Regions from separate parts of the Cryobacterium sp. TMS1-20-1 genome, predicted to be linked through region 2. Evidence: riboswitches for the same ligand, from Rfam matches in the RefSeq annotation. Region 2 holds a riboswitch; the other holds the start of a gene.

Region 1 (4,293 bases), on a different contig from region 2:
CCGCTGGTGAATACGAAGAGAGCACCCGATGAGCCCGCAGCAGCCCCTCGAGACCGGAACAGCTGTGCGCGCTCCGGAAAACCTGACCATGGCCGCCGCCCTCAACGCGGCCATTCGCGACGCCATGGTCGACGATCCGACGGTCGTGCTGTTCGGCGAAGACGTCGGGCCGCTCGGCGGCGTGTTCCGGGTCACCGACGGCTTATACGCCGAATTCGGCGAGACCCGGGTGAGTGACTCGCCGCTGGCCGAGGCCGGCATCGTCGGAACGGCGATCGGCATGGCGATGTACGGCCTGCGCCCGGTGGTCGAGATGCAGTTCGACGCGTTCAGCTACCCAGCGTTCCAGCAGATAGTGTCGCACGTGGCGAAGATGCGCAACCGTACGCGCGGCAAGATTTCACTGCCGATCGTCATTCGCATTCCCTACGCCGGCGATATCGGCGGCGTCGAGCATCACTCCGACTCCTCCGAGGCGTATTGGACGGCGACGCCCGGGCTGACCGTGGTGAGCCCGTCGAACCCGGCCGACGCCTATTCCATGCTGCGGGGCGCCATCGCGAGCGACGACCCGGTGATTTTCATGGAGCCGAAGAGTCGCTACTGGAGCAAGGCGGAGCTTTCCCTGCCGGTGCAGACCGAGCCGCTGAACCGGGCCGTCGTGCTACGGGAGGGCAGCGATGTCACGCTCATCGCCTACGGTCCGACCGTGAAGACCGCCCTCGCGACGGCCGAGCAGGGCGCGGCTGAGGGGCTCTCGATCGAGGTCATCGACCTGCGCACGCTGTCGCCGTTTGATGACGAGACGGTGGGGGCATCCGTTCGAAAGACCGGCCGGGCCGCGATCGTGCACGAGGCCGCCCAGTTCGGCGGTTACGGCGCTGAGGTGGCCGCTCGCCTGACCGAGCGCAACTTCTTCTACCTGGCCGCGCCCATTCTGCGCATCACCGGCTTCGACATTCCGTACCCGTCACCCAAGCTCGAGGAGTATTTCTTGCCGACCCCCGACCGAATCCTCGCCGCGCTGTCGACCTGGGAGTGGTCCTGATGAGCCGCGAGTTTCTGCTGCCCGACCTCGGTGAAGGACTGACCGAGGCCGAGATCGTGGCCTGGCTGGTCGCTCCCGGCGATACGATCGCCATCGACCAGGCCGTGGTCGAGGTTGAATCGGCCAAGTCGATCGTGGAGCTGCCGTCGCCCTACGGCGGCGTCGTGGCAAGCCTGTTCGGCGAGCCCGGCCAGGTCATTCATGCCGGGCAGGTGCTGCTGACCGTGACCGACGCGACTGCTGACGCTTCAGCCGGTGTTGTCGGCGTTCCGGTCGCCGCGGCGACCGTCGTGGCGGTCGAAGGCTCCGGAGCCGTTCTGGTCGGCTACGGCGCGACCGAAAGCACCCGGCCGGCGCGCAAGGTGGCCGCCGGTCGGTTCGGCAGCCCACGGGCAGCGGATGCCCCGGCACCGGCTGCATCGACGCCGCCCAGCGCTGTTGCGCTGGCCGAGCGCCCCGCCGAGGTGGCGGCATCCGTTTCTGCGGCCATCGATTCGTCCAGCACGGTCGACCCGATCCGCCGCTCCCCCGTCGTGTCTCCGATCGTGCGCCGGCTGGCGCGCGAGAACGGGTTCGACGCGAGCACGCTGGCCGGGAGCGGGCACGACGGTCTGGTGCTGCGCAGCGACGTCGAGGAACACATTCGCACGCTCACCGCTCCGGCCGTGGCTGTCGATGTGGCAGCCGATGTGGCAGCCGATGTCGACGTTGCGACGCCGCCCAGCGCTGTCGACGCGGCGAGTGCGGATATTCGCATTCCCATCACCGGCCTGCGCAAAGTCGTGTCACAGCGGCTGACCACGTCGCGTCGGGAGATTCCCGAGGCGACGATCTGGCTCGACGTCGACGCGACCGCCCTGTTCGCCGCGCGGGACCAGCTGCTCGCGGCGACGGGTGAGCGGTTCAGCGTGACGGCGCTCATCGCGCGCTTCGTGGTGGCCGGGCTGCGCCGGTATCCGGTGCTCAATTCTTCGGTCGACACCGCGAGCCAGGAGATTCTCCAGCACGGAGCCATCAACCTCGGCATTGCGGCGCAGACCTCACGCGGGCTGATGGTTCCCGTCATCCACCGTGCCCACGCGATGAGTACGCGACAGCTGCGCGATGCCCTCGCCGCGCTGGTGGCGCAATCGCCCGACGGCACCTTCTCGCCGAGCGCGCTGACCGGGGGAACCTTCACCCTCAACAACTTCGGATCGCTCGGCGTCGACGGTTCGGCCGCGATCATCAACCATCCCGAAGCGGCCATTCTCGGCATTGGGCGCATGATCGAGCGGCCGTGGGTGGTCGAACACGCACTCGCGGTTCGCACCGTCGTAGAACTCTCCATGGTGTTCGACCATCGGGTCTGCGACGGCGGAACCGCCGCCGGGTTTCTCACCTATGTGGCCGGCTGCATTGAAAACCCGGTGAGCCTGCTCGCCGACCTGTGAGCTCGGGGCGTGTCCTGAACGCCCACGATTCTGGCATCGGTAACTGAGTGACGTTTGTTGGCGTATAGGCTGCTGAGTGACACGGGGTGCTCCGCACAATGCGCGAGCTGAGATGAATACCCGTTGAACCTGTCTAGTTAGCACTAGCGAAGGAATGTCACGGATGACTGATCAGACCTCGAGTATCACGCCGCGCACCACGCCTCGGATTCTCAGTATCGCCGGCACCGACCCGACCGGCGGTGCCGGCATCCACGCCGATTTGAAAAGCATCGCGGCCAACGGCGGGTACGGCATGGCAGTAGTAACAGCTCTGGTCGCGCAGAACACACGCGGGGTGCGCTCGGTGCACACCCCGCCGGTCGCGTTTCTGCGCCAGCAATTGAACGCCGTGAGCGATGACGTGACCATCGATGCCGTGAAGATCGGCATGCTCGCCGAAATCGACGTGATTCACGAGGTGCGTTCCTGGCTAAATGCCCACCGTCCTCCGCTCGTCGTGCTCGACCCGGTGATGGTGGCAACAAGTGGTCACCGGCTGCTCGAACCCCAAGCGGAGCAGGCTCTGCGTGATCTGATCCCCCTCGCCGATCTCGTCACACCCAACGTTCCCGAGCTGGCCGTTCTGCTCGCAGAACCCACAGCGGCAAACTGGGCTGCGGCCATCGAGCAGGGCAAACGACTATCAGCCCGCACCGGAGTCACCGTGTTGGTGAAGGGGGGTCATTTCGACGAAGCCCTCTGCCCTGACGCCCTGGTCAACACCCACGGGCTGCTGGCACAGAGCGTTGTCGAGTTTGCCTCGCCGCGCATCGCCACCAAGAATACCCACGGCACCGGATGCTCGCTCTCCTCGGCAATGGCCACGGTACAGGCGCGAACCGGGGACTGGGCTGCGTCTCTGGCCGAGGTCAAAGACTGGCTTCAGGATGCTCTGATCCATGCCGACGACCTCGAGGTCGGTCAGGGCCATGGCCCGATCCATCACTTTCATCGGCTGTTCGCAGGCGCGTCGGCCGAGTCGGCCACACCAGCTGATTCGGTGAAGTTCAGTGCGACACTGTGGCGCGATGTCGAGCTGATTCGCACGCAGATCTTCGATCTGCCGTTCATTACGGATCTCGGTACTGGGGTTCTGGCCGAGCGAGATTTTGCGTATTACCTCGCTCAGGACGCGCTCTACCTCGCCACTTACTCGCGCGTTCTTGCGCGCGCCAGTGAGATCGCGCCGAGCATGCACGCACAGCGGTTTCTGGCCGATTCGGCACGACGGTGCCGCGACGTTGAGTTGGAATTGCACAGAAACTGGCTGGGGCAACGGGACGTGTCGTCCGAGGCCGGCCCGGTAACGGCTGGCTACCTGGATCACTTGCTCGGGCTCGCTGAGGGCGGAAACTATGCGGTGCTTCTGGCGGCGCTGTTGCCCTGTTTTTGGCTCTATGCGGATGTCGGTGAGCGGCTGCACACCGACTTTCTGGCGCGCACCGAGACAGCAGTACATCCATATGCGGCGTGGCTCCAGACGTATGCCGATGAAGAATTCGCCGCGGCCACGAGAGAAGTCATCGCGCTCACCGACGACGCTGCGGCCACGGCCTCTGACGCGCAACAATCGGCGATGCGCCAGGCGTTTGCCACCTCGTCACGGTTCGAGCTCGACTTCTTCGACGCCCCTCGGCACTCTGTGTTGGCCTGAGATGACCACGCCAAACTCGGTACTGTGTGCGGTATCAGCCCAGCGCGGGCAGGCTGGCCAGAAGTCGCTGCGCGGCATCCGTCGGGTCGTTGGCGTCGGTGATCGCGCGCACCACA
Region 2 (4,293 bases):
CGGCACCGGTCCGGTCGTCGCCGGAACGCTGTTCCCCTTCCTGTTCGTCACGATCGCCTGCGGCGCCCTGTCGGGTTTTCACGCGCTCATCGCCTCGGGAACCACGCCGAAGCTCATTCAGAAGGAACGCCAGACCCGCTTCATCGGTTACGGCGGCATGCTCATGGAGTCGCTCGTCGCGATCATGGCCCTCGTCGCCGCGCTGTCGATCGACCGCGGCATCTACTTCGCCATGAACTCCTCGCCCGCCCTCACCGGCGGCACCGTGCAGGGTGCGGTCGCCTTCGTGAACAGCCTCGGCCTGACCGGCGTCAACCTCACGCCCGACATGCTGACCGACATGGCGACCAACGTCGGCGAGGAGTCAATCGTTTCCCGCACCGGCGGCGCGCCGACGCTCGCCGTCGGCCTCTCGCACATTATGCAGCAGCTCGTCGGTGGCACGTCAATGATGAGCTTCTGGTATCACTTCGCCATCATGTTCGAAGCACTCTTCATTCTCACCGCAGTGGATGCCGGCACCCGCGTCGCCCGCTTCATGCTGCAGGACAGCCTCGGTAACTTCTTCCCGAAGTTCAAGAACACCTCCTGGCGTCCCGGCGCCTGGGCCGCCACGGCCATCATGGTCGCCGCCTGGGGTGCAGTGCTGCTGATGGGGGTGACCGATCCGCTCGGCGGCATCAACACGCTGTTCCCGCTGTTCGGAATCGCCAACCAGCTGCTTGCGGCGATCGCGCTGGCCGTGTGCATGGCCATCGTCGCCAAGCGTGGACTGTTCAGATACCTCTGGGTCGTGGCGCTTCCGCTCGGATTCGCTGCCGTCGTCACGATTTCGGCGTCGTTCCTGAAGATCTTCTCGACCACCCCGGGCATCGGTTACTTCGCGCAGAACCGCGCATTCTCCGAGGCCCTCGCCGCTGGCGAGACGAGCTTTGGCACCGCACCGAGCGTCGAAGCCATGGAAGCTGTCGTGCGCAACACAATGGTTCAGGGCGTGCTGTCGATCGTGTTCGTGGTGCTCGCGATCATCGTGATTCTCACGGCTCTTCAGGCCACTTGGAACGCGTACCGCAAGAACTCCAGTGCGACGAGTGAAGATGACGCCGTGCAGTCGCAGACCTACGCCCCGGCTGGATTCATCATGACCCCGCCCGAGAAGGTGCTGCAGGCCGAGTGGGATGCCCTGCCGGTGCACAAGAAGATCAAAATCAAGGGTCACTGATGACCCTGTTGGCGGGCGTCCGCAAGGGCGCCCGCGGGGTGGTCTGGTTCTTCAAGGGGATCCTCGGCGAGGATGCCTACGAGAAATATGTGGCGCACCACGCGAGCGTCTGCGAAACGGATGCTGCGGGCGTGGGCCGCGCGCCGCATCCGCTCATGACAGAGCGGGAATTCTGGCGCGACCAGACCGACCGTCAGGATGCGAACCCGCAGGGACGCTGCTGCTAGAGGCGGATAGTCTGCGGCGAAGACGAACGGGGGCGGGGGGCGGCGACTGAGCGCGCTCCGCCCCCCGCCTCGACCGGCTGCCGCCGTGGGAGATCGCGCTGCTCTGGTTTGTCGGGTATCCCTGAGCTCGTACTTCGCCCATTTTTTCGCCGACCCGTGAGTTTCTGACGTCGAGCCGTGAGTTTCGACCCCAAACCGCGCCGGAATCGGGGTCAAACTCACGGCTCGGCGGCCGCGCCAGGGTCAAACTCACGGTTCGAGGGCGAGAGCCGTGGCCACGGCCGATTAGCGCTCGAGCGGCTCGCCGAACAGCGCGAACAGCCAGACCACGATCGACGCAGCCACCATCGACCAGGTGACCACGCCGAGGAACAGGCGCGTCGAGAACGACTGCCGGAATTCGGGCGACCCGCCCGGGTCGACAATCGCGTCGTCACTCAGGGAATGGCTCGCCTGACTCCAGATCGCCGGAACGAGCACGAGCAGCGCGGAGACGATCACGATCGGCAGGGCGGGCACGGTATAGAGCACTCTCGAGCTGCTCCACAGCCCGAGGCCAAGAGAGGTGCCGACACCCAATACCGCCGCGACCACGACCATCCAGGCGCGCAAGCGCAGGCGTGCGAGCGCCTTGAGAAATGTCGGCACGAGCAGGATCACGACGACTGCGGCAACGAACACCACGAGTGTTTTCAGGTCGATCTTCACCGCCGTACCATGCACGAGCGGGAGGGCGGAAAGCAGGAAGCCGAAGAGTCCGAACGCTCCGAGACCGGCCAGCAAACCCCCACGGTTCACTCGGCGCAGCGGGATGGTCAGCAGGCCCAGCTCGGCCGCGTAGCGCTTGGGGTTGCCGAAGCACTCCAGGGCGCTCGTGCCGGAATCGGCGAGAAACTCCCGAGCGCTGGCCAGGGCATCTCCGATTGCGTCGCCGCGCACGCCGAGCAGCCGCAGTTCGATGGTGAACTCGTCGAACCAGGTGGCGTCGTCGGTCACTTTAGAGCGGATGTCGGTGCTTCCGTTGTCGGGATCGCGCGGGTTGCTGGTCATCATGATTCGGCCGGCCCTTTCTGCAGGTGGTCGTGCACGGTGGTGGAGAAGAGCACCCAGTGGGCGGTCTGGTCGGTGAGCTCTTGCTGGCCGTCGTCGGTGAGCGAGAAGTACTTGCGGCCAGGTCCCCCGGCGCCCGGTCGCCATTCGGCGGCGATCCAGCCGGCGGCTTCGAAGCGCGTGAGCAGCGGATAGAGCGTGCCACCCTTGATGGCGCCGAAGCCGGCGGATTCGAGCGCCGATGCGATCGCGTAGCCGTAGGTCGGGCCGGGCGCCAGCGTGCGGAGCACGCAGAGGCCAAGGGCGGCGCGCATCCACTCGGCTGGCCAGGTTTTCGGTTGCATGACTACATAGTCTCACTAGTTAGCCAGACTGTCTACTCGAGGATCGGGCAGCCACGGGCATGCCATACTTTCGTTGTATCAACACGGGAGTCCGATTAATCGGGCTGAGAGGAAGCTGCAGAGGCTTCGACCGTCGAACCTGATCTGGATCATGCCAGCGCAGGGAGGCTGACTCGTCTTTCCCGTGCCCCCACGAAAGAAATGGGCACGATCATTCCAGAAACCCCCTTCACAGCCACACCGGCGGAGTTCGGCATTGGCGCGCGCCTCACCCTCGCCGTCATGCGCGACGACTACGCCGCCGTCATTCTCGACGCACTCCAGCAGGCAGATTCGACCGGGATCGCACTTCAAACCGGCGTCGTCAGCACCTACCTGTCCGGCGCCGAACCCGACCTGCTGCGCTACGTCAGCCAGGTCGTCGCCGGCGCGAGCCGCAGCGGAGCCCACGTCACGGCAACCGTGCAATTCTCCCGAGGATGCCCCGGCGAAGTCACCTGCACGCTGCCGCCCAACGGCGGGCTCTTCGCCGAGGTCGTGAACCTCACGCCCACCGGCGTACACGCTGTCGCAGAATGGGCACTGTATCCACTGGATGACGGCACCGGTTCTGCTTCCGCCGATCACATGCGCGACATCTACGCCGCGATCGAGAGTGCCAAGGCCTCCGGGCTCACGGTACACAGCGAGCACTTCGTCACCCGGCTCGAGGGCGACCTCGCCCTCGTGCTGCAGGTCATCGCCGCCGGCTGGATCGTGGCCGGCCGAACGGTGCAGCACGTGGCGACGCACGCGACCCTGTCCCTCAACAGCCCGAGCCTGAACTCCCATGCGTCCTGACGCCGACCAGAAGGAAACAGCCATGCCCACAGCATCCGCCAAGAAAAGGCACTGGAGCCTCAAAGACCTCGTGCTTGTCGTCGTGCTCGGTGTCGTGTTCGGCTTTCTGTACTGGATATTCGTGCAGGCATGGACCGCCCTGTCGATCGCGATGGGTCCGGCCGGCGACCTCGCGCAGCACTTTCTGCTCGGCTCCTGGCTGCTCGTCGCCCCGATCGCGATCGCCATCGTGCGACGGCCGTTCGCCGGCATCTTTGCGGAGGTTATCGCGTCGGTGATCGAGGTCGTCTTTCTCGGCTCCATGGTCGGGCCGCTGCTCTTCGTCGCCGCCGCCATTCAAGGCGCGGGCAGCGAGATTCCGTTCGCCCTCACTCGCTACCGCAACTACGGCTGGCTGACCTACGCACTTTCGGGGCTGCTCGGCGCCGGGCTGGTGTTCTTCTACTCGGCATTTCGCTCCGGCTGGTACGGCCAGGAGATCTTTCTGCTGCGCCTCGCGATTCAGCTGATCTCCGGCGTGATTCTCGGCGGACTGCTGGCCAAACTCATCGTCGATGCCCTCGACAAAACTGGCGTCGTCGACAATTTCGCGATCGGCCGCGATCGCCTC

What was found. Region 2 has a riboswitch for thiamine pyrophosphate ahead of E3O45_RS09930 (YkoF family thiamine/hydroxymethylpyrimidine-binding protein). Riboswitches for the same ligand answer to the same signal wherever they lie in the genome.
Region 1: linked by a shared signal. The riboswitch ahead of E3O45_RS01490 (bifunctional hydroxymethylpyrimidine kinase/phosphomethylpyrimidine kinase) and the one ahead of E3O45_RS09930 (YkoF family thiamine/hydroxymethylpyrimidine-binding protein) in region 2 are both predicted to bind thiamine pyrophosphate.

Annotation. Positions count from the first base shown of each region.
Region 1 is NZ_SOGF01000010.1:75,993-80,285, reverse strand. It holds gene pdhA (pyruvate dehydrogenase (acetyl-transferring) E1 component subunit alpha) at 1-32, shown strand, start outside; gene E3O45_RS01500 (alpha-ketoacid dehydrogenase subunit beta) at 29-1,048, shown strand; gene E3O45_RS01495 (dihydrolipoamide acetyltransferase family protein) at 1,048-2,481, shown strand; TPP riboswitch at 2,554-2,653, shown strand; gene E3O45_RS01490 (bifunctional hydroxymethylpyrimidine kinase/phosphomethylpyrimidine kinase) at 2,636-4,177, shown strand; gene thiE (thiamine phosphate synthase) at 4,212-4,293, opposite strand, start outside.
Region 2 is NZ_SOGF01000047.1:66,567-70,859, reverse strand. It holds gene E3O45_RS09950 (carbon starvation CstA family protein) at 1-1,222, shown strand, start outside; gene E3O45_RS09945 (YbdD/YjiX family protein) at 1,219-1,449, shown strand; gene E3O45_RS09940 (hypothetical protein) at 1,735-2,502, opposite strand; gene E3O45_RS09935 (PadR family transcriptional regulator) at 2,499-2,843, opposite strand; TPP riboswitch at 2,917-3,027, shown strand; gene E3O45_RS09930 (YkoF family thiamine/hydroxymethylpyrimidine-binding protein) at 3,045-3,683, shown strand; gene E3O45_RS09925 (ECF transporter S component) at 3,706-4,293, shown strand, end outside.